3 regions of the Anoxybacillus kestanbolensis genome follow, and region 1 is predicted to be linked to each of the others. Evidence: riboswitches for the same ligand, from Rfam matches in the RefSeq annotation. Region 1 holds a riboswitch; each other region holds the start of a gene.

Region 1 (7,025 bases):
AAATTTTTCAAACAGTTCGTTTTTCACAAATTTAATTCGAATTATGACAGCACATGCCGATTTTGTCAACGATTTTTTAAAAAAGTTGCAACCGCCCGATGCGTTCCGCTGCTTCTTGAAGTCTTGCTTCGCTTGTGAGCAGCCCTGTGCGCACATAGCCTTCCCCATGTTCGCCAAACCCAATGCCCGGAGCGACCGCCACGTGCGCTTTTTGAAGCAAAAGGTCAGCAAACGTTTCCGACGTATAGCCGTTTGGCACCGGAAGCCAAGCGAAAAACGAACCTGCTGGCGCTTGCACATTCCAGCCGATGTCACGCAATGCATGAACGAACGTGTTTCTTCTTGCTTCATACGTCGCGACAAGCTCGGCGACGCATTGTTGCGAATCAAGTAGTGCGACTGCTGCCGCTTCTTGAATCGCCCCGAACATGCTGACGTATAAATGGTCTTGTAATACGTTGATCGCTTCGATCATGCTTTCGTTACCGACCGCAAAACCGATGCGCCATCCTGCCATATTGTACGTTTTTGAGAACGTATAAATTTCAATGCCGACGTCTTTGGCCCCTTCGACTTGTAAAAAGCTTACTGGCTTTTTCCCGTCAAAGCCGATCGCTCCGTATGCGAAATCGTGTACAACACCGATACGATGTTTTTCAGCAAACGAAACGGTTTGTTGAAAAAACGATTTCGTTGCGGTTGCGCCGGTCGGATTGTTCGGATAGTTTAAAAACATCAGTTTCGCCTTGCGAACGACATCTTTGTTTAGCTCCTCGTAATTAGGTAAAAAGCCGTTTTCCGCCCGTAGCGGCATCATTTCCATGCGCGCCCGCGCAAGCACGACCCCCGACCAATAGTCTGGATAACCAGGGTCAGGAACGAGCACAACATCGCCCGGATTTAATAAGCAAAGCGGCATTTCAACAAGCCCTGCTTTTCCGCCAAACAAAATAGCGACTTCTTTTTCAGGATCAATCGTCACGCCATACTCGCGTTTATAAAACGTCGCGACTGCTTCTTTCAAAAACGAATAGCCGCGAAATGGTGAATATTTATGATACATAGGCTTTGCTACCGCCTGTTGCATCGCGCTTACAATGTGCGCTGGTGTCGGCTGATCTGGATTTCCTTGTCCGAGATTAATGACATCATGCCCTTCGGCAATGACTGCGTTCACTTTTTGCACGAGCGAAGCAAAAAATTGCTTCGGAAGTTGCTGTAACAAGTTCGATTGCGGAAATGTTTTCATTTTTCACACCTACTTCACAAAAAGGTTGAAATTCTAGTCAAGAATCATATATCGTAAAAATCAAAATGTAAAGAAAATTTTTTTGAGGTGAATGAGATGAATATCGCTTGCGTACAAATGGACATTGCGTTTGGAGCACCGGAAAAAAATAAACAAACAGTCGTGCGCTACATGGAACAAATCGCGAAAGAAGCCGATGTCGTCGTTTTACCTGAACTATGGACGACAGGTTACGATTTAACGAGACTTGCTCATATTGCCGATGAAAACGGCGAACAAACGAAAGCGTTTCTTTCCGAACTTGCCCGCACGTATCATGTGCATATCGTCGGTGGATCGGTCGCGAAAAAAGTGGCGGACAACATAACGAATACGATGTATATCGTCCATCGAAACGGCGATGTCGTTTGTGAATATAACAAACTTCATTTGTTTAAATTGATGGATGAGCATGTATATTTACAAGCGGGAGAAACGACCGGGCTATGTTCGCTCGATGAAACGACGTGTGCGGGGGTCATTTGTTATGACATTCGCTTTCCAGAATGGATTCGCGCGCATACGCTAAACGGTGCGGAAGTGTTATTTGTCGTTGCGGAATGGCCCCTTTCGCGCCTTCATCATTGGCGCACGTTATTAATGGCGCGAGCGATCGAAAATCAATGTTACGTCGTCGCGTGCAACCGTGCAGGATCAGACCCGAACAACACGTTTGCTGGGCATTCGATGATTATCGATCCGTGGGGAAATATTCTTGCGGAAGGAAGCGAACAAGAAACGGTCATCAAGGCAACGATCGACATAAACGAAGTACAACGCGTACGCGCCCGCATCCCGATTTTTGCTGATCGTCGCCCAGACGTGTATAAAATTTTTGAAAAAAAAGATTGACAAACAAGCGAGAAGCGATGTATGATTCAAATCAAGCGAATTCACGAAACGTTTTCACTATTCAAAACATTCGAATAAAGATAAACACTCTTATCAAGAGCAGGTGGAGGGACGAGCCCGATGAAACCCGGCAACCGGCGATGACGCACGGTGCTAATTCTTGCAGCAGTAGGCTGAGAGATAAGAGGTGCGAAGCAAACTTCAAACCTCTTTCGTTCAGCGAAAGAGGTTTTTTATTTATGTCAAGGGGGGAATTCATATGTACGAACCGTTAACAGAACAAAAAGCGATCGCTCTCGCTGTCCGCTTAGGGCTATTTGACGCCGATGCCCTTCTTTCATGCCAAGAAATTGGCGATGGCAACTTAAATCTCGTCTTTCGCATCGTCAACGAACGCACAAACGACAGCATCATCATAAAACAAGCGTTGCCGTACGCGAAAGTCGTCGGAGAAAGCTGGCCGCTCACATTAAAACGAGCGACAATTGAAAGCCAAGCGTTGCGCACATTCGCAAGCTACGCCTCTCAGTATGTACCAAAAGTGTACTATTCCGATGAGACTTTAGCGATTACGGTGATGGAAGATTTGTCGCATTTACAAATTGCACGTCGTGGACTGATCGAAGGAAAAACATTTCCGAAGCTTTCTGAACATATCGGCGAGTTTGTCGCGAAAACGGCGTTTTATACGTCTGATTTTGGCATGAATCAACAACAAAAAAAGAAGCTCGCCCAACAATTTACAAACCCTGAACTATGTAAAATTACGGAAGATCTCGTCTTTACCGACCCGTTTTTTGACCACGACACGAACAACTTTGAAGCAGAACTGCGCGCCGATGTCAAGCAGCTTTGGCAAGATGATGAACTCAAGCGCGAAGTAGCGAAATTGAAACGGCTCTTTTTAACAAAAGCAGACGTGTTGCTTCATGGCGACTTACATACCGGAAGCATATTCGCAAGCGACGATGACACGAAAGTAATTGATCCAGAATTTGCATTTTACGGTCCGATCGGCTTTGATTTAGGGAATTTTTTTGCCAATTTACTATTAAACGCCCTCGCTCGCCATGAAAGCGAATGCGAGCCGCTCTTTACACATATTGAAAAAACGTGGGACGTGTTTGTTCGCACATTTACAACATGTTGGCAAGAAAGCAACGAACCGTATGCGCGCGTTTCTTTCGTGCTCGACGACATCATGAACGATGCGCTCGTGGAAGCAATCGGCTTTGCTGGTTGCGAAGTCATTCGCCGCACGATCGGTTTAGCGCATGTGGCGGACCTCGATGAATTGCCGCTTGAACAACGGCTCGAAGCGAAACGCCATGCCCTTCGTCTCGGACGCGAGCTGATCGTCCATCGACACAATCTTCGTGTCGATGATTTCAAACGTCTCGTTGAACAAACCGCACATGTAAACAGCTAGGAGGAAAATGATGAAAGCAGTACAATGGCACGATACGCATATTACAATTTTAAACCAACAAGCGTTGCCTCATAAGACTGAATATTTAGAATTAAAAAATATAGAAGACGTGTGGGACGCGATCGTCACGTTAAAAGTGCGCGGGGCACCAGCGATCGGCATGACCGCCGCTTACGGATTAGCACTTGCAGCCAAATTATATGAAACCGATGATTTAGCGACATTTCATACTAAACTAAAGCGCGATCGCGACTATTTAGCAAGCTCGCGTCCGACTGCCGTCAATTTATTTTGGGCGCTTGACCGGCTCATGAAAAGCGTTGTCAACGCCACCTCGGTCAATGAAGCGAAAACGTCGCTCATTCATGAAGCAATTTGCATTCAAATTGAAGATGAAGACGTCTGCCGCCGCATCGGTGAATATGCCCTTTCTTTGTTTCAAGACGGCGACCGCATCATGACAATTTGCAATGCGGGGGCGATTGCAACGGCGCGCTACGGTACCGCCCTTGCGCCGTTTCATTTAGCGAAAGAAAAAGGAATCACCCTTCATGCGTACGCTTGTGAAACACGCCCGGTCTTGCAAGGCGCAAGGCTGACCGCATGGGAGCTTTCCGAAGCGGGTGTTGATGTGACGCTTATTACAGACAATATGGCAGCGCAAACGATGAAAGCCAAACATATTTCCGCAGTCATCGTCGGCGCCGATCGCATTGCCGCCAACGGCGATACCGCCAACAAAATCGGTACGTTCGGCTTAGCTATTTTGGCAAAAGCGTTCAACATTCCGTTTTACGTCGCCGCCCCGCTTTCAACAATCGACTTACAGACGAAAACAGGCGACGATATCCCGATTGAAGAGCGGGCGAAAGAAGAAGTGACGCATATCGGAGGCGTGCGCATCGCACCAGATGTGAACGTCTACAACCCGGCATTTGACGTCACACCGCATGAACTTATTACAGGCATTATTACTGAAAAAGGCATCGTTTTCGGCGATTATGAAACGAAGCTACCGACATTATTTGAGGAGGTTTTTGCATGAGAAACATATGGGCAATGATCGTGCTTTTATTCGCGCTATTAGTCGGGTGCACGAACGAACAAGACGCCGTCTCAAAACCGGCAGAGCAGCCGAAAGAAGAAACGAAACAAACGAATGAAACAACAGGAGCGGACATTCCAGCCGCATTAAACAAACCGATTAAAATTGCCGCCATTATGCAAATGTCGATCGGTACCTTTTCATCACAATATATCGCTGGGGTAAAAGAACAAGTCGCGAAATTCGGAGGCGACGTGCAAATTTATAACGCCGATAACGATTTAACGAAAATGGCATCGTACGTCGAAACAGCAATTAGCCAAAACGTCGATGCGATTTTATTAGACCACGGACGCGCCGATGCGTTAAAAGCGCCAGTTGAAAAAGCGCTCGCGAAAGGCATTCACGTCGTCGCATTCGATAACGATTTAAACATTCCAGGTGTCACCGTCATTGACCAAGACGATTACAGCTTAGCATGGAAAACGTTAAAAACGTTAGCGGAAGATTTAAACGGTGAAGGTGAAATCGTCACCATTTGGGTCGGCGGCTTTACGCCGATGGAACGCCGCCACGTCATATATGAAGCGTTTCAAAAACGATATCCAAACATAAAAGAAGTCGCCAAATTCGGCACGGCAAGCGCCAATACTGCATTAGATACACAAACACAAATGGAAGCCATTTTGAAAAAATATCCGAATAAAGGCGACATCGACGCCGTCTTTGCGACGTGGGATGAGTTCGCTAAAGGAGCGACGCGCGCCATTCAACAAGCAGGTCGAACAGAAATTAAAGTATACGGCATCGACTTAAGCGATGAAGATTTACAACTCATTCAACAACCGAATAGCCCATGGGTCGCAACAACGGCAACTGACCCAGCGGAAGTCGGACGCGTGCAAGTGCGCTTTGCGTATCAAAAAATTGCAGGCGAACAAACGCCAAATATTTATTCACTTGAACCGCATTTAGTGAAACGTTCTGATTTACCAGATGAGCAAGTGTCGATCGGCGAACTGCACAACTACATTACAAGCTGGGGCCAATCGAATGTTGCGGTTTCGCCGTGGATGAAGACGCTTGAAGAAAAGGTGAAAAAACAATGAGCGGTTTACGCATGAAACAAATCGTTCATTCATTTGGTGATGTGACCGTATTAAACGGCGTGAACTTCCATATCCAACCGGGCGAAGTTCACGCCCTTTTAGGTATGAATGGCGCGGGAAAAAGCACGTTAATGAACATTTTAGCTGGCGTGTTGCAACCGACTAGCGGAACGATTGAAATCGATGGACAGCCACATACATTTTTTTCGCCGAAAGATGCGAAACGAGCCGGCATCGGACATGTTGTCCAAGAAGTCGATGCGGCATTATTCCCTGCTTTATCTGTATATGAAAATATTCTCGCTGAACAAATGGTCGAACAAAAACATATGTTCTTTTCCAAAACGAAACAGCGCACAACTGTTTTACAACTGCTTGAACGCGTCGGCTTAGCCCATTTGTCGCTTGATACACCGGTACAGACGTGCACGCTTCATGAAAAACAACTCATTTTACTCGCGCGCGTCCTTTCTTCTTCCGCTCGCTACATTATTTTAGATGAACCAACCGCTTCATTAAGCGAAGAAGAAACGAAACGATTGTTTGCGATGATCGAACAATTGAAAGCACAAGGAGTGTCGTTTATTTACATCTCGCATAAATTGCACGAAGTAAAACGCATATGCGACCGCATGACGATTTTACGAGACGGTACCGTCGTTTACGAAGGCGATGTATCGCTAGCGACAGAAGACATCGTGCGCCATATGGTCGGACGCCAAAAAGAAACGAACGAGCAACGAGCGCGCACCGTCCGCGACGAAACGATATTTGAAGTGAAACAATTGTATATCCCGAAAACGAACACGACCGTCGATCTTGCTGTTCGGCGTGGTGAAATTGTCGGCATCGCTGGCCTTGTTGGTGCAGGAAAAACAGAACTTGCCGAAAGTATGATCGCTCACGTAAAAACGACAGGCGAACGCATATTGCATGGAAAAAAGCAAACGTGGAACTCGCCAAAAGATGCAATTGAAGCAGGCGTTTGTTTCATTCCTGAAGAACGGCGAAAACAAGGGCTTTTTATGAACGAAACGATCGAAAAAAACTTGACCATACGCCTATTGTCAAACATCGCCCCATGGCAATGGATTGACAAACGACGTGAGCGCACGATCGCTACAAACCTTATTTCATCGTTACATATTCGCCCATCTTCGCCGACTGCGCTTGTGAAACATTTAAGCGGCGGCAATCAACAAAAAGTCGTCATCGGGAAATGGTTACAAACAAATGGCGACGTCTTTCTTTTTGACGAGCCGACAAAAGGCATTGACGTGCATGCGAAAGAAGAAGTGTTTG
Region 2 (7,025 bases), on a different contig from region 1:
TCGTTTGTCTTGGAAACGTAAACGTCTCAATGACCGTTTGTTGATCGCGTGGGTCGTAAATGATCACCGTATCGCCGTCGCTTGTTGCCGGGAAAAACTGATATACCGCTTTTGGCGCAAGCGAGTTCGTTCGTTTTGCCTCGGCAAGTAATTCATCGATGAGCTCTTTTAACATGATCGCTTTTTCATTTCCTTCCGCCAACAGTTGTTTGACGTTTCCTTTTAAGCCAAGATGGTGACCAAGAAGCATTTGCCAATTGACGTACGGTTCGATATGTGAAAGCGGAATGTGTTGTAATATATGCCTTTCTGTATCGGTCGGAACGTAAATAGGTGCTTGCTTCACATTGGACTTTGTCATGACGGCGACAGCGTTTTGCTGTTTTGTTACATGTTCCACTTTTTCTTTTTTCTCATAGACGATATCTTGTTGAACGATGCGATTGGCTAGCGTCAGTCCTTCCATCGCATCTTTGGCGTACAAAACGATACCGTCATATTCAGGGGCAATTTTCGTATCGGTAAATTTGCGTGACAGAGCCGCTCCGCCAACTAAAATCGGTAACGAAATGCCGGCTTGTTTTAAGTCTTGGGCGGTAAGCACCATTTGTTGTGCGGATTTAACAAGCAGTCCTGATAAGCCAATCATATCGGGCTGTTCGTGTCGCACCGCTTCGATGAGTTGTTGTGGTGTCACTTTAATGCCTAAGTCAACGACATGAAACCCGTTATTGCTTAAAATAATGTCGACTAAATTTTTACCGATGTCATGTACATCTCCTTTGACGGTTGCAAGCAGCACTTTTCCTTTCACGCTCGTTTCGTTTTTCTCCATATACGGCTCTAAAAAGGCGACCGCGGCTTTCATCACTTCCGCACTTTGCAACACTTCGGCGACGATGAGTTGGTTGTCGTTAAATAAACGACCGACTTCGTCCATTCCGTTCATAAGCGGACCGTTAATAATGTCAAGCGGGCTGTACGTTTGTAATGCGAGCGTTAAATCTTCAATGAGCCCGTCTTTCGTTCCTTCAACGACATATGCGGCGAGCCGTTCTTCTAACGTCATATGAACGTTTGTTTGTTTCGGTTGCTTCGTTTTATCGCGATAAAATTGAATAAAAGCGTTTAACGTTTCATCGTTTGTGTCAAATAACAACGCCTCGGCTAAACGTACTTCTTCTTCAGGAATGGAAGCGAATCGCTCTAATTTTTCGGTATTGACGATCGCATAGTCGAGACCAGCTTGTGTGCAATGGTATAAAAAGACGGAGTTTAACACTTCGCGCCCGACAGGTGGCAAACCGAATGAGACGTTGCTAATGCCGAGCATCGTTAAACAGTTCGGCAAATGTTGTTTAATGAGGCGAATGCCTTCAATGGTTTCTTTCGCTGCACCAATATATTGTTCATCTCCTGTGCCGATCGGAAAAACGAGCGGATCGAAAATGATGTCGTGCGGTGAGACACCGTATTTGTTGACGAGTAAATCGTATGAACGAAGGGCGATATCAAGTTTTCGTTTCGCTTCGATCGCCATGCCTTGTTCGTCAATCGTGCCGACGACGACCGCTGCTCCGTATTGATGAAGAAGCGGAACAATTTTTTCAAATCGTTCTTCGCCGTCTTCTAAGTTAATCGAGTTAATAATCGCTTTTCCTTGCGAATACGACAAGGCGCAAGCGATGACGTCTTCATCGGTCGAGTCGATGACAAGCGGCACTTTTACTTTTTTCACGACTTGTTGAATAAATTGCTCCATATCTTCTTTTTCATCGCGGTCAGGGTCGGCTAAACAAATGTCGATGACGTGCGCCCCGTTTTTGACTTGAGCGCGAGCAATTTCTGCCGCTTCTTCATATTTTCCTTCCGCAATGAGCCGTTTAAACTTGCGCGAACCGATGACGTTCGTTCGTTCCCCAACAAAAAGCGGACGCATCGTTTCATCGTAAATGAGCGCATCAATGCCTGAGACAGCATGCATCGCAAACTGTTTCGGAATCGAGCGGGGCGGGATGTCGCGAACGGCTTCGGCGATCGCTTGAATATGTTGTGGTGTCGTGCCGCAACAGCCGCCGACGATATTTAGCCATCCTTTCTCGGCAAATTGGCGAATTTTTTTCGCCAGCATCTCGGGCGTTTCGTGATAATGTCCTTCTTCGTCAGGAAGACCGGCGTTCGGATAGCAGCTGACGGCGGTGTTCGCTAATGAAGCGAGCGATCGTAAATGATCGGTCATAAATTCCGGCCCTGTGGCGCAGTTTAAGCCGATAGCAAAAGGTTTCATATGTTGAACGGAAATAAAAAACGATTCGATCGTTTGCCCGGCAAGCGTCGTTCCCATCGGTTCGATCGTTCCAGAAATCATAAGCGGTACTTGTTTTCCAACCGCTTGAAACGCTTTCGTAATGCCGAGAAACGCAGCTTTCACGTTTAACGTATCTTGGCACGTTTCTAACAACAACAAATCGACGCCGCCAAGCAATAAACCGCGCGCTTGTTCTTCATAGGAAGAAATGAGTTCGGCAAATGTCGCTCCGCCTGTGACAGATAGCGTTTTTGTCGTCGGACCCATCGAACCGGCAACGAAGCGAGGGTGATCGCTCGTTGTATATTTTTCAGCCGCTCGTTTGGCGAGTTTCGCTGCTTCAATGTTTAATTCAAGCGCTAAATGCCCGAGGTTGTATTCGTCTAAGACGATGCGGGTCGCGCCAAACGTATTTGTTTCAACGATGTCCGCCCCTGCGGCGAAATATGCTTCGTGAATATGTGAGATGACATGAGGGGCGGTGAGCGTTAAATATTCGTTACATCCTTCGTACGCTTCCCCGCCAAAATCGTCCGCCGTTAAATTGGCCGCTTGAATCATCGTCCCCATCGCGCCGTCAATAATTAAAATTTTTTTCTCAAGCTGTGCAAATAAACTAGCCATAGTAAACCGTCCTTTCTTTTGCGAGCCGTTCTTTTTCATGAATGTAGCGAACGAGTTCGACTGTCATGTCGTAGCGTAAAAACGGTGTAATTAAATAAATGCCTTGGAATAAATCGAATGCTGCGTCGATAAGCGATTTGGCGATTGCCAATCCTTCTTTTGTTGCTTGAATCGGGTCGTTGGCACAAGCGGCCATGCGAGCGCGAATGTCATCAGACAATGTAATGCCCGGCACTTCATGGTGTAAAAAGTCGGCGTTGCGCGCGCTTGTCAAAGGCATAATGCCGATGTAAATCGGTGTTGATAAATGCTTTGTCGCTTCATAGACGTCTTCAATTTGTTTTTCGCTATAAAGCGGTTGTGTTAAAAAATAATGGGCACCACATTCAATTTTTTTCTCGAGCCGTTTCACCGCTTTATCTAAATGGCGCACGTTCGGGTTAAAGGCAGCGGCGATCGAAAAGTTCGTTTTTTGTCCGAGCGGTTTGCCCGAATACGAAAGCCCTTCGTTAAATTGCCGAATTAACGAAATAAGGTCAAATGACGATAAATCGTATACGGACGTTGCCCCCGGAAAGTCGCCGACTTTCGATGGATCGCCGGTTAAAGCAAGCACATCGGTCATGCCGAGCGTATGAAGCCCCATTAAATGCGACTGTAGGCCGATTAAGTTGCGATCGCGGCATGTAATGTGAATGAGCGGGCGCATGTTCAGTTGTTGTTTGACGATCGTTCCGACAGCGACGTTGCTAATGCGTGGTGTCGCCAGCGAGTTGTCGGCGAGCGTTAGCGCATCAATATGTGCTTCTTTTAACGCTTTTGCGCCTTCTAAAAATTTCGTTAAGCCGAGTTTTTTCGGCGGGTCAAGCTCGACGATAATTGACCGACGCATGCGCGCGATGTCAGCTAGGGAAGGTGCAGATGTTTGTTCCGCTTCTTGAACGGTGATTGTATGCCGCTGTTTGACTTCCTTTTTATATACAGGTGTGCGGTCAGAAAGGGCGCGAGCGATGGCGGCAATATGTTTTGGCGTTGTGCCGCAACAGCCGCCGATGAGGCGCACCCCTTGATCGCGAAACGCACGAGCGGTTTCTTCAAAATATTGTTCGCTCGTTTCGTAAACGAATCGCCCGTCGCGATATTGCGGCAAGCTTGCGTTTGGGTATACAGATAAAAAGGCGCGCGATGGAATCGGCACTTCTTCAAGCGAGCGCAACATATGATATGGGCCGAGATGGCAGTTTAAGCCGACGACATCGGCGCCAAGCTGTTCGAGTTGATACAGCGCATCTGCAAGCGGCATGCCATGTTGTAAGACGCCAATGTCGTGCAATGTGACGTGGGCGATGATCGGCAACGTTGTTTCTTGGCGAGCGATGGACAGAACAGTTTGCAATTCTTCAAAATCGTAATACGTTTCAAGTAAAAGCCCATCAACATTTTCGTTTAACAAGACGTACAGCTGTTCACGAAACGTTCGTTTCACTTCTTCAAGGGAAATCGTACTTTTGTTTGTGCTGCGCAATCCTCCGATCGTACCGAGCACGTAGGCGCGTCCTTTTGCGGCTTGTTTCGCAAGACTGACCGCTGCTTCGTTTATTTTTTTTACGTCATCTTGTAGCCCGTAACGCGCCAGTTTGACGTAGTTAGCGCCGTATGTGTTCGTTTGAATGATTTCAGCACCTGCATCAATATACGCTTCATGAATATGAACGATTTCTTCAGGTTTTGTGACGTTTAATTCTTCAAAACAACGATCGATGCCGTGTGCATATAATAACGTGCCCATCGCTCCGTCCGCGATGACGATGCGTTCTTTTAAGTCATTTAACAATCCCACGTCCATTCCTCCATTTCTCCGTTTAAAGTAAAAAAGTCTTCCTCATAAGAAGAAGACGTGAAGCGCTCCTTCTTATCTTCCAAGCGAATCGCTTGCTGGACTTAGCACCTTGACGATCGTCAGGTTGCTGAAGGTTCATCGGGCCAGTCCCTCCCCTTCTCTCGATAAGACGTTGTATGAAGTTATTCATAAATGTAACTGATTTTTTAGAAATATTCAACTATTTTTAATTAGAAAAGAAAAAGAAGGCAGCGCGCCTTCTTAACGGTAGTTGACGAATTGGACGTCGATCGGTAAATCTGCTTCGCGAATCGCGGCGATTACTTTTTGCAAATCGTCTTTACTTTTGCCGCTGACGCGAATTTGGTCTTCTTGAATTTGACTTTTTACTTTTAACCCTGTATTTTTAATGATTGTGTTAATTTTTTTCGCGTTGTCTTTGTCGATGCCTTGAACGAGTTTCGCACGCTGGCGCACCGTTCCGCCAGACGCAGCTTCCACTTTTCCGTATTGAATGTTTTTTGTAGGGACGCCACGTTTAATAAGTTTGCCGATGAGCACATCTTTCAGTTGTTCAAGCTTAAATTCATCGTCAGAAATGAGAATAAGCTCATCTTTTTCAAGCGAAATGTCGCTTTTGCTCCCTTTAAAGTCGTAGCGGTTTTGAATTTCTTTTAACGCGATGTTGACGGCGTTTGTGACTTCCGACAAATCGACTTTTGACACGATATCAAATGAACTTTCTTTTGACATATTGATCACCTCGGCATAAATTCGTTGTGTTTCCATTATAGTCGATTGTTGGCATACGAACAACTTTACAAAATTTTTATATATAAAAAGTAAACAAAACGTCGAACGATGTCGATATAATAAATGAAGTGAGATTTAATCGAATAGTAAGGAGATGAGGAAATTTTATGAAAAAAGTATTTTCACTCATCGTGGCAATCGTTTTGCTCGTTGCCGCAGGGTGTTCACAAACGAGTTCCTTTCAACCGAAAGAGCGAATAAAAGTGGGCATTATGTTGTCGGACGTCGGACTCGGTGATCAATCGTTTAGCGATTCGGCGTTTAAAGGATTGATGAAGGCGCGTGATGAACTTGGCGTCTTTTTTGATTATCGCGAGTTAAAAGAAACGGGAACGTATGAAAAAGGGCTAACGGAACTTGTTGAAGCTGGAAACGATCTCGTCATCGGACTTGGGTTTATGGTGCAACAAGATTTAGAAAAAGTCGCGAAAAAATATCCGAAACAACAATTTATATTAATTGATGCGGTGTCTGATTTACCAAACATCACTTCGATTACGTTTAAAGAAGATGAAGGAAGCTTTTTAGCGGGCGTCGTCGCTGGCATGTTGACGAAAACGAACAACGTTGGCTTTGTTGGCGGAGCGGATGTACCTTTAATTCGCAAATTTGCAAACGGCTTTATTCAAGGGGTAAAAGCGGTGAAGCCAGAAGCGAAGGTACAAGAAGTGTACGCAGGCAATTTCGGTGACGACAAGCTCGGAGCAAACATCGCAAAACAAATGATTGCTGCTGGCGCAGATGTGTTGTATGCGGCGGCTGGGTTTACAGGCGTCGGGGTGCTACGCGAGGCAGAGATGAATAAAAAATATGCGATCGGTGTCGATAGCGACCAATATTTTTATGCGGAAAAAGCGGTTGTGACATCGATGTTAAAAAATGTCGATGTGGCGCTATATACGGTTATTCAACAATATGTCGAAAAGAAAGAAGTGCCTAAAGGGACGGTCGAACTCGGCTTAAAAGAAAACGGTGTTGATTTAGCACCGATTCGCGTTGTGACATTCACTCCAGAACAACAAGCAACGCTTGAAAAATGGAAAGAAAAAGCGACGAACGGCATCGCACAATAAAGGAGGGATACGATGTCCATTAAACAGCGATTGTTATTTCATTCATTAGCCACGCCAGTTATTGCGGGCGCCATTATTGTGTTTATTATTATGAATATGCTGTCGATTCAATCGTCCAATCAAGATTTTGTGCCACTCATGATGAAGGCGCAACATTTACAAGCAGAATTGAAGGCGACGAAGCAAAGTTTAAGCAACTATGCGTATAGCCCGACAGAAGGGAATAAACAAGAAGTGCTTGTTCATTTAGCGGAATCGGAAAAGCTACTTCAAGCGTTAAATAAAGGATTAACTCAACCGTATTTCCGTTCTGCACTTGAACAGGCGAATAAAAAATTTGCGGCGCTTGATGCGGAATCGAAAGCGG
Region 3 (7,025 bases), on a different contig from region 1:
GACTGCGTGATGTCGTTCCTTGCCCTGGTAAATCTCCTGCAACAACATGAAAACCGTGCATGCGAAACATTTCAATAAGCCATTTATATCGTCCATGATGCTCAGCTGCACCGTGAACGATCACAATCGTTCCTTTTGCATTTTCTCCTTCCCATTTCCACATATACACCCCTCCTTTATGTTTACGAATAGCCGAAAAATTTGTACACTAAATATAACAAAACGAAACGAAAGGGACGAGTGAAATGATTTATCCATATAAAGAACACACACCAAACATTGCACGTTCTGCTTTCATCGCCGATTACGTCACTATTACAGGTGATGTAACAATTGGAGAGGAAACGAGTGTTTGGTTTAACACTGTCATTCGTGGAGATGTCGCACCAACGATCATCGGCAACCGTGTAAACATCCAAGACAACTCTGTCCTTCACCAAAGCCCAAACAATCCACTGATCATTGAAGATGATGTCACCATCGGACATCAAGTCATTTTGCATAGTGCGATCATCAAAAGAGGCGCACTCATCGGCATGGGTTCGATCGTCTTAGACGGTGCCGAAATTGGTGAAGGTGCGTTTATCGGCGCTGGTAGCCTCGTTCCACAAGGAAAAAAAATCCCGCCACGCACACTTGCATTCGGTCGTCCTGCGAAAGTGATTCGTGAATTAACTGAAGAAGATGAGCGTGAAATGGCACGCATTCGTCGCGAATATGTCGAAAAAGGACAATATTATAAATCACTTCAAGTAAACAAACCACGCGACAAATAAGCGTGGTATTTTTACATTGTTTTATTATTGACTTCACATATGTATTTTATCATAAAATCAGGGGGATTTGCTTATGTTACGAAAATGGTACGATTGGGAGTGCAAGTTATTTTACAGCATTAATCGTTATTTTGATCAAAAATGGCTAAACACCTATTTTCGTTCAATTACACACGTTGGAGGGGCTACATTTTCAATTACATCGGTTATGCTAGCCATTTGGCTATTGCGGGATGAATGGCGCGATACTGCTATCGCAAGTGCGATCGCCTTAGCACTTAGCCATATTCCTGTCGCAATGATGAAAAAAATATATCCTCGCAAACGACCGTATATTTCACTACATAAAACGAAAGTAACAAAAAACCCATTAACTGACCATTCATTTCCATCAGGACATACGACTGCAATATTTTCTGTCATCGTTCCGTTTTTACTATACGCTCCAGCGCTTGCTGTTTGTCTTTTACCTATTGCTGTTAGCGTTGCCGTGTCGCGCATTTATTTAGGGCTTCATTATCCGTCTGATGTACTTGCCGGTTGTATGCTCGGTACGCTATTTGGTATTGCTTCATTTTCTGTTCTTACTTAAAAAATAGGAAAGGAGAGCTACATCTTGTAACTCTCCTCTTTTCCTTACTTCGCTAACTGTAACGCTTGTTGTTTTAACGCTTCCGCTTTATCTGTACGCTCCCAAGGAAGGTCGATATCTGTGCGACCGAAGTGACCATAAGCTGCTGTTTGCTTATAAATCGGGCGACGGAGATCGAGCATTTTAATAATGCCTGCTGGGCGAAGGTCGAAGTTGTTGCGCACCACTTCAATTAATACATCCTCAGATACTTTGCCTGTGCCGAACGTGTCGATTGAGATCGATACAGGTTGCGCCACACCGATCGCATATGCTAATTGCACTTCACATTTATCCGCAAGACCTGCTGCGACAATGTTTTTCGCTACGTAACGAGCCGCATATGCTGCCGAGCGATCTACTTTCGTTGGGTCTTTTCCTGAGAAAGCCCCACCGCCGTGACGAGCATAACCACCGTAAGTGTCAACGATAATTTTGCGTCCTGTTAACCCTGCGTCACCTTGTGGACCACCGATGACGAAACGACCTGTTGGGTTAATGAAATATTTTGTGTTTTCATCGATCAACTCCGCTGGAACGACAGGTTGAATGACATGTTCTTTAATGTTGCGCACAATTTGATCTTGCGTAATTTCTGGATGATGTTGTGTGGAAACAACGATCGTATCAATGCGTACAGGTTTGCCGTTTTCATCATACTCTACTGTCACTTGCGTTTTTCCGTCCGGGCGTAAGTATGGTAAAATGTCTTCTTTACGCACTTCTGCTAAACGGCGCGCAAGTTTATGGGCAAGTGAAATTGGAAGCGGCATAAGCTCTTTCGTTTCGTTGCACGCAAAACCAAACATTAATCCTTGGTCTCCTGCACCGATCGCTTCGATTTCTTCATCTGTCATTTGTCCTTCACGAGCTTCTAACGCTTTATCAACACCCATCGCAATATCTGGAGATTGTTCATCAATGGATGTTAATACGGCGCACGTATCTGCGTCAAAACCGTATTTTGCACGCGTATAGCCAATTCCACGAATCGTTTCACGGACAATTTTCGGAATGTCTACATATGTAGATGTTGTAATTTCTCCGCTCACTAAAACAAGTCCTGTTGTTACACTCGTTTCGCACGCAACACGCGCATTTGGATCATTTGCTAAAATCGCATCTAAAATCGCATCGGAAATTTGGTCACAAATTTTATCCGGATGCCCTTCCGTTACAGATTCAGATGTAAACAGACGACGTTTAGGCATTCAAACATTCCTCCTCAGTATAATGACAAATGATACGGTACTCATCCCTCTTATTATGGTCTATCGTGAAAAAAACCTTTCCCTCAGAGGAAAGGTTTTTGCATTTGTCTGCGCCTTTCACTCTTATCGTTCAAGGGCGTTCCCTTGCCACAGGTTAGCACCTTTTCACGTATGTGACGGTTGCTGGGTTTCATCGGGCCTGTCTCCCTCCACCAACTCGGGATAAGAGTATCCGTTCATTTCAGCATCATACCACATCCGTACGAAACGAGTCAACGTTTTTCTATATGGATTATTTTGAAATTAAACTGAAGAAAAATACAATAATTAGTATGGACTATTTATCAAAATGTGTTATACTTTTTACATAAAGATAAATCAAACAAAGGTAGGTTTTGTCCAATGAATTCCATTGAACTGACAAACAAATTATCAACACTCTTACAAAGGGATGGGGTTTTTCATAACTTATCTGTACCACGACTAGTAGAAAAAGTACTAACTCGGAAAGAAGGCATCCTAACTTCATCAGGAGCAATTTGTGCAACAACTGGAAAATATACAGGCCGTTCTCCAAAGGATAAATATATTGTCGAAGAACCGTCTGTGAAACATAAAATTGATTGGGGAACTGTCAATCAACCTATTTCTGAAGAGGTATTTGATAAGCTTTACAACAAAGTGATCGATTATTTAATGACAAAAGAAGAACTATTTGTATTTAATGGCTTTGCAGGCGCAGATCCAGCTTATCGTTTGCCGATTCAAGTGGTCAACGAATTTGCTTGGCATAACTTATTTGCTCATCAATTGTTCATTCGTCCAACAGCGGAAGAATTACAAACACATGAACCACAATTTACAGTCATTTCTGCACCAACATTTAAAGCTGATCCATCTATTGACGGCACGCGCTCAGAAACGTTTATTATCATCTCATTCGAGCGCCGCACTGTACTAATTGGTGGAACAGAATATGCTGGTGAAATGAAAAAATCCATTTTCTCTGTCATGAACTTTTTATTGCCAGAACAAGGAATCTTCCCGATGCACTGTTCAGCAAACGTCGGTCAAGAAGGTGATGTCGCGCTCTTTTTCGGTTTATCTGGTACAGGAAAAACAACGCTTTCTGCTGATCCAAACCGTCGCCTAATTGGCGATGACGAGCACGGTTGGTCAAACAACGGTGTTTTTAATATTGAAGGTGGATGTTATGCCAAATGCATTAACTTATCACGTGAAAAAGAGCCACAAATTTTTGATGCGATTCGCTTCGGCTCTGTATTAGAAAACGTCATCGTTGACCCAGACACGCGCATACCAAACTATGACGATGCAACATTAACTGAAAATACGCGCGCAGCATATCCGCTCGAAGCGATGGATAATATCGTGCAGCCGAGCGTTGCTGGCCATCCGCATACAATCGTCTTTTTAACAGCAGATGCGTTCGGCGTATTGCCGCCAATTAGTAAATTAACGAAAGAACAAGCAATGTACCATTTCTTAAGCGGCTATACGAGCAAATTAGCGGGCACAGAACGCGGAGTGACAGCGCCGGAAGCAACATTTTCTACATGCTTCGGTTCACCGTTTTTACCGCTTCCTGCAACGCGTTACGCAGACATGCTTGGTCAAAAAATTGACGCCCACGGTGTTCAAGTGTTTTTAGTAAACACCGGTTGGACTGGTGGTGGATACGGCGTTGGTGAACGAATGAAGCTATCGTATACACGCGCGATGGTAAAAGCAGCGTTAGAAGGAGAATTAAACAACGTAGAAACCGTTCAAGATCCTATTTTCGGTCTTCATATCCCGCTTCACGTTCCCGGTGTGCCTGATGAAGTGTTACAACCGAAAAGCACATGGGCAGATCAGGAAGCATATGAACAAAAAGCAAAAGAGCTTGCGGCGAAGTTCCGGGAAAACTTTAAAAAATTCACAAACGTTGATCCACGCATCGAAAAACTCGGTGGGCCAATCGCGTAAACAACAAAAGCTGCCTGTTTTGGCAGCTTTTTTCTTTTTTTATTGTTTCGTACAAACCATTTACGAAATTGGAACATATAGTAGTATATAAAAACGAACAAAAGGAGGCTAAAAAATGAACGAACTACTTGCTCTCCCCCAATTAAAAGATATACGCCATCTTCTCCCTACTCGTTCCGGACGTTCGTACAAAAAGACGACGATTCAACAAAAAACACATATTATTATTCATCATAGTTTAACGAAAACAGGTTCCGCATTCGCGTTTGCTAATTATCACGTTAGTAAAGGATGGCCCGGAATTGGATACCATTTTGTCATTGAACAAGACGGAACGATTCATTTTTGCAACGACTTAGAAACGATTAGCTACCATGTCGGCAATCATAACCCTTACTGCATTGGCATTTGTTTAACAGGTGATTTTCGCACACAACAACCGACGAATGAACAAAAACAATCGCTAAAAGCGTTATACAAAACACTTGTAAATATATTACCAAACTATAAAGATGTGAAAGGACATAACGAACTAAAAGGATACGAATGGAAGCAATGTCCTTGTTTTAACTATGCGCAAGTATTAGCAGAAAAAGAAAACATCGAAATAAAAGAAGACGTCAAACTGTATACTATCGAACAAGGGGATACACTATGGGCAATTAGTCAAAAAACAGGAGTAAGCGTCAAAACGTTATTGCGTCTAAATCCTGACGTCAATCCAAGAACGTTACAGCCTGGCCAACAAATTATCATTGAAAAACAAGTAAAGAAAGAAGCAACCAACCCTCCATCACAACCATCTAATCAAACACCGAAGCAACAAAATCCAATCGAACAACTGATTAATAAACTTCCGAATAAAGTACTTCGATATGGCGATCGTGGCGAGGACGTACGCATCTTACAGCAAGCGTTAAATACGATTCATTTTAAATGCGGAGCAGAAGACGGCGTGTTCGGTCAAAAAACGCAAGATGCTGTAAAACGAGTCAACTTGATGTTTTCAGGCGGCAATAGACATGGCGTTTATGACGAAAAAACGAAAAATTACATCATAAGCAAATTAAAAGAAAAAATGAAATAGCTTTCAATTATATATTTCCCCTATAATAAAACATGCAAGAAAACAAAAAGCGCCGAGATGCGACGCTTTACTTTTCTTTCACCATTTTTCCTACAACATTTTCCTTCACTTTATGCGAAAGGTCATCTATATTTAATCCATATCCAAGCGTGCCGTATACATATCCTTCACGCGGCTCAATTAGTTCTGTTTGTTCGTGATAAAGCCGTGGTGTTTTCCATAGCGCAATTAACGCTTTTGTCATCGGCATTTCATAATAACGATCCGGCCATAGTTGTTTAATATATTGTTTAACGAGCGGATAATATTTTGAACTCATCGCTGGGAACAAATGATGTTCTGTATGGTGCGAAAAGTTAAAATGCAATACGTCAACCCACTTTGGAACGATGACAGTTAAGCTGTTTGCTAATGGATCGTTAACTGGAACGAGCGGATTTAAACGATGGTTTGTTGAAATGTATCCCATCACGATCGCATTTCCAATAAGTAGTGGAAGAACGAACGCAAAGAGCCATTTTTCTACTCCGATCATCAACAATAATCCAATCCATACCGACCATGGTAAGACAAATTGCCAGAATACGGCACGACGACTTCCTTTTTCAAACTCCTTCCAAAAATGAAGAAGCATATGAAGCGAATGAACTGTAAACATCCCTGCTAAAGACAAGAACGAAAAAGCCGCACGAATCGGAAACGGAATGCGATAAATCCAACGGAGGAAACGACTTTGAGCTAAACGTTTGATCGTCGGCCACGCATCCGGATCAAGTTCCTCATGTTGTGTATGCACATGATGCGTTGCGTTATGCCATTTTCTCCACAACTTTGGACCTGTGCAAAGTGGCAAAAATGCAATGCCTCCTAACAAATCACGAAGCCACGCCCGTTTGACAACTGTTCCATGCAAAATTTCATGTCCTAAAAACCCTAAACCAGCAAAACAAAATCCAATAACAACTGAAAGCAATCCGTTCCATAACCAATGGAGATCAAATAAAGAAATCGTGACAATGCTGCTAACTAAAACGAGCATGTAAGCAAGACCACCAAACAGACGAGACGGAACAGGACGGAACGCTTCCTCAGGCAAATACGGGGCAATGCGAGCCGCATACCACCCAAATGAATGAAATTGTTTCATGTAACAAAAAACTCCCCTCATACGTGAACACTTCGCTTTAAAAAGAAATGAATATTCAAACATCTCCTTTGAAAGCTTATTGCCATCGTATCATTTATATTCTTGTCCTGTCAATAAAATTTATCATTAGGTCATATGATTTATTTATATGATATAGTTACAAATCATGAAATGTAGTTGTGTA

What was found. A riboswitch is a leader RNA that binds a small molecule or an ion and turns the genes downstream of it on or off. The one in region 1 is predicted to bind S-adenosylmethionine.
Region 2: another riboswitch for S-adenosylmethionine. It lies ahead of BO219_RS00410 (bifunctional homocysteine S-methyltransferase/methylenetetrahydrofolate reductase); the one in region 1 lies ahead of mtnK (S-methyl-5-thioribose kinase).
Region 3: another riboswitch for S-adenosylmethionine. It lies ahead of metK (methionine adenosyltransferase); the one in region 1 lies ahead of mtnK (S-methyl-5-thioribose kinase).

What each region holds. Positions count from the first base shown of each region.
Region 1 is NZ_MQAD01000003.1:42,374-49,398, reverse strand. It holds gene BO219_RS02010 (pyridoxal phosphate-dependent aminotransferase) at 77-1,249, opposite strand; gene BO219_RS02005 (carbon-nitrogen family hydrolase) at 1,346-2,140, shown strand; SAM riboswitch class I at 2,228-2,327, shown strand; gene mtnK (S-methyl-5-thioribose kinase) at 2,400-3,569, shown strand; gene mtnA (S-methyl-5-thioribose-1-phosphate isomerase) at 3,577-4,614, shown strand; gene BO219_RS01990 (sugar ABC transporter substrate-binding protein) at 4,611-5,723, shown strand; gene BO219_RS01985 (sugar ABC transporter ATP-binding protein) at 5,720-7,025, shown strand, end outside.
Region 2 is NZ_MQAD01000001.1:67,176-74,200, reverse strand. It holds gene metH (methionine synthase) at 1-2,932, opposite strand, end outside; gene BO219_RS00410 (bifunctional homocysteine S-methyltransferase/methylenetetrahydrofolate reductase) at 2,925-4,772, opposite strand; SAM riboswitch class I at 4,842-4,943, opposite strand; gene BO219_RS00405 (YajQ family cyclic di-GMP-binding protein) at 5,034-5,525, opposite strand; gene BO219_RS00400 (BMP family lipoprotein) at 5,693-6,658, shown strand; gene BO219_RS00395 (methyl-accepting chemotaxis protein) at 6,671-7,025, shown strand, end outside.
Region 3 is NZ_MQAD01000013.1:13,270-20,294, reverse strand. It holds gene BO219_RS08700 (alpha/beta hydrolase) at 1-163, opposite strand, end outside; gene BO219_RS08695 (gamma carbonic anhydrase) at 246-776, shown strand; gene BO219_RS08690 (phosphatase PAP2 family protein) at 850-1,368, shown strand; gene metK (methionine adenosyltransferase) at 1,413-2,618, opposite strand; SAM riboswitch class I at 2,739-2,847, opposite strand; gene pckA (phosphoenolpyruvate carboxykinase (ATP)) at 3,021-4,607, shown strand; gene BO219_RS08675 (N-acetylmuramoyl-L-alanine amidase) at 4,723-5,694, shown strand; gene desB (Delta(10) desaturase DesB) at 5,762-6,841, opposite strand.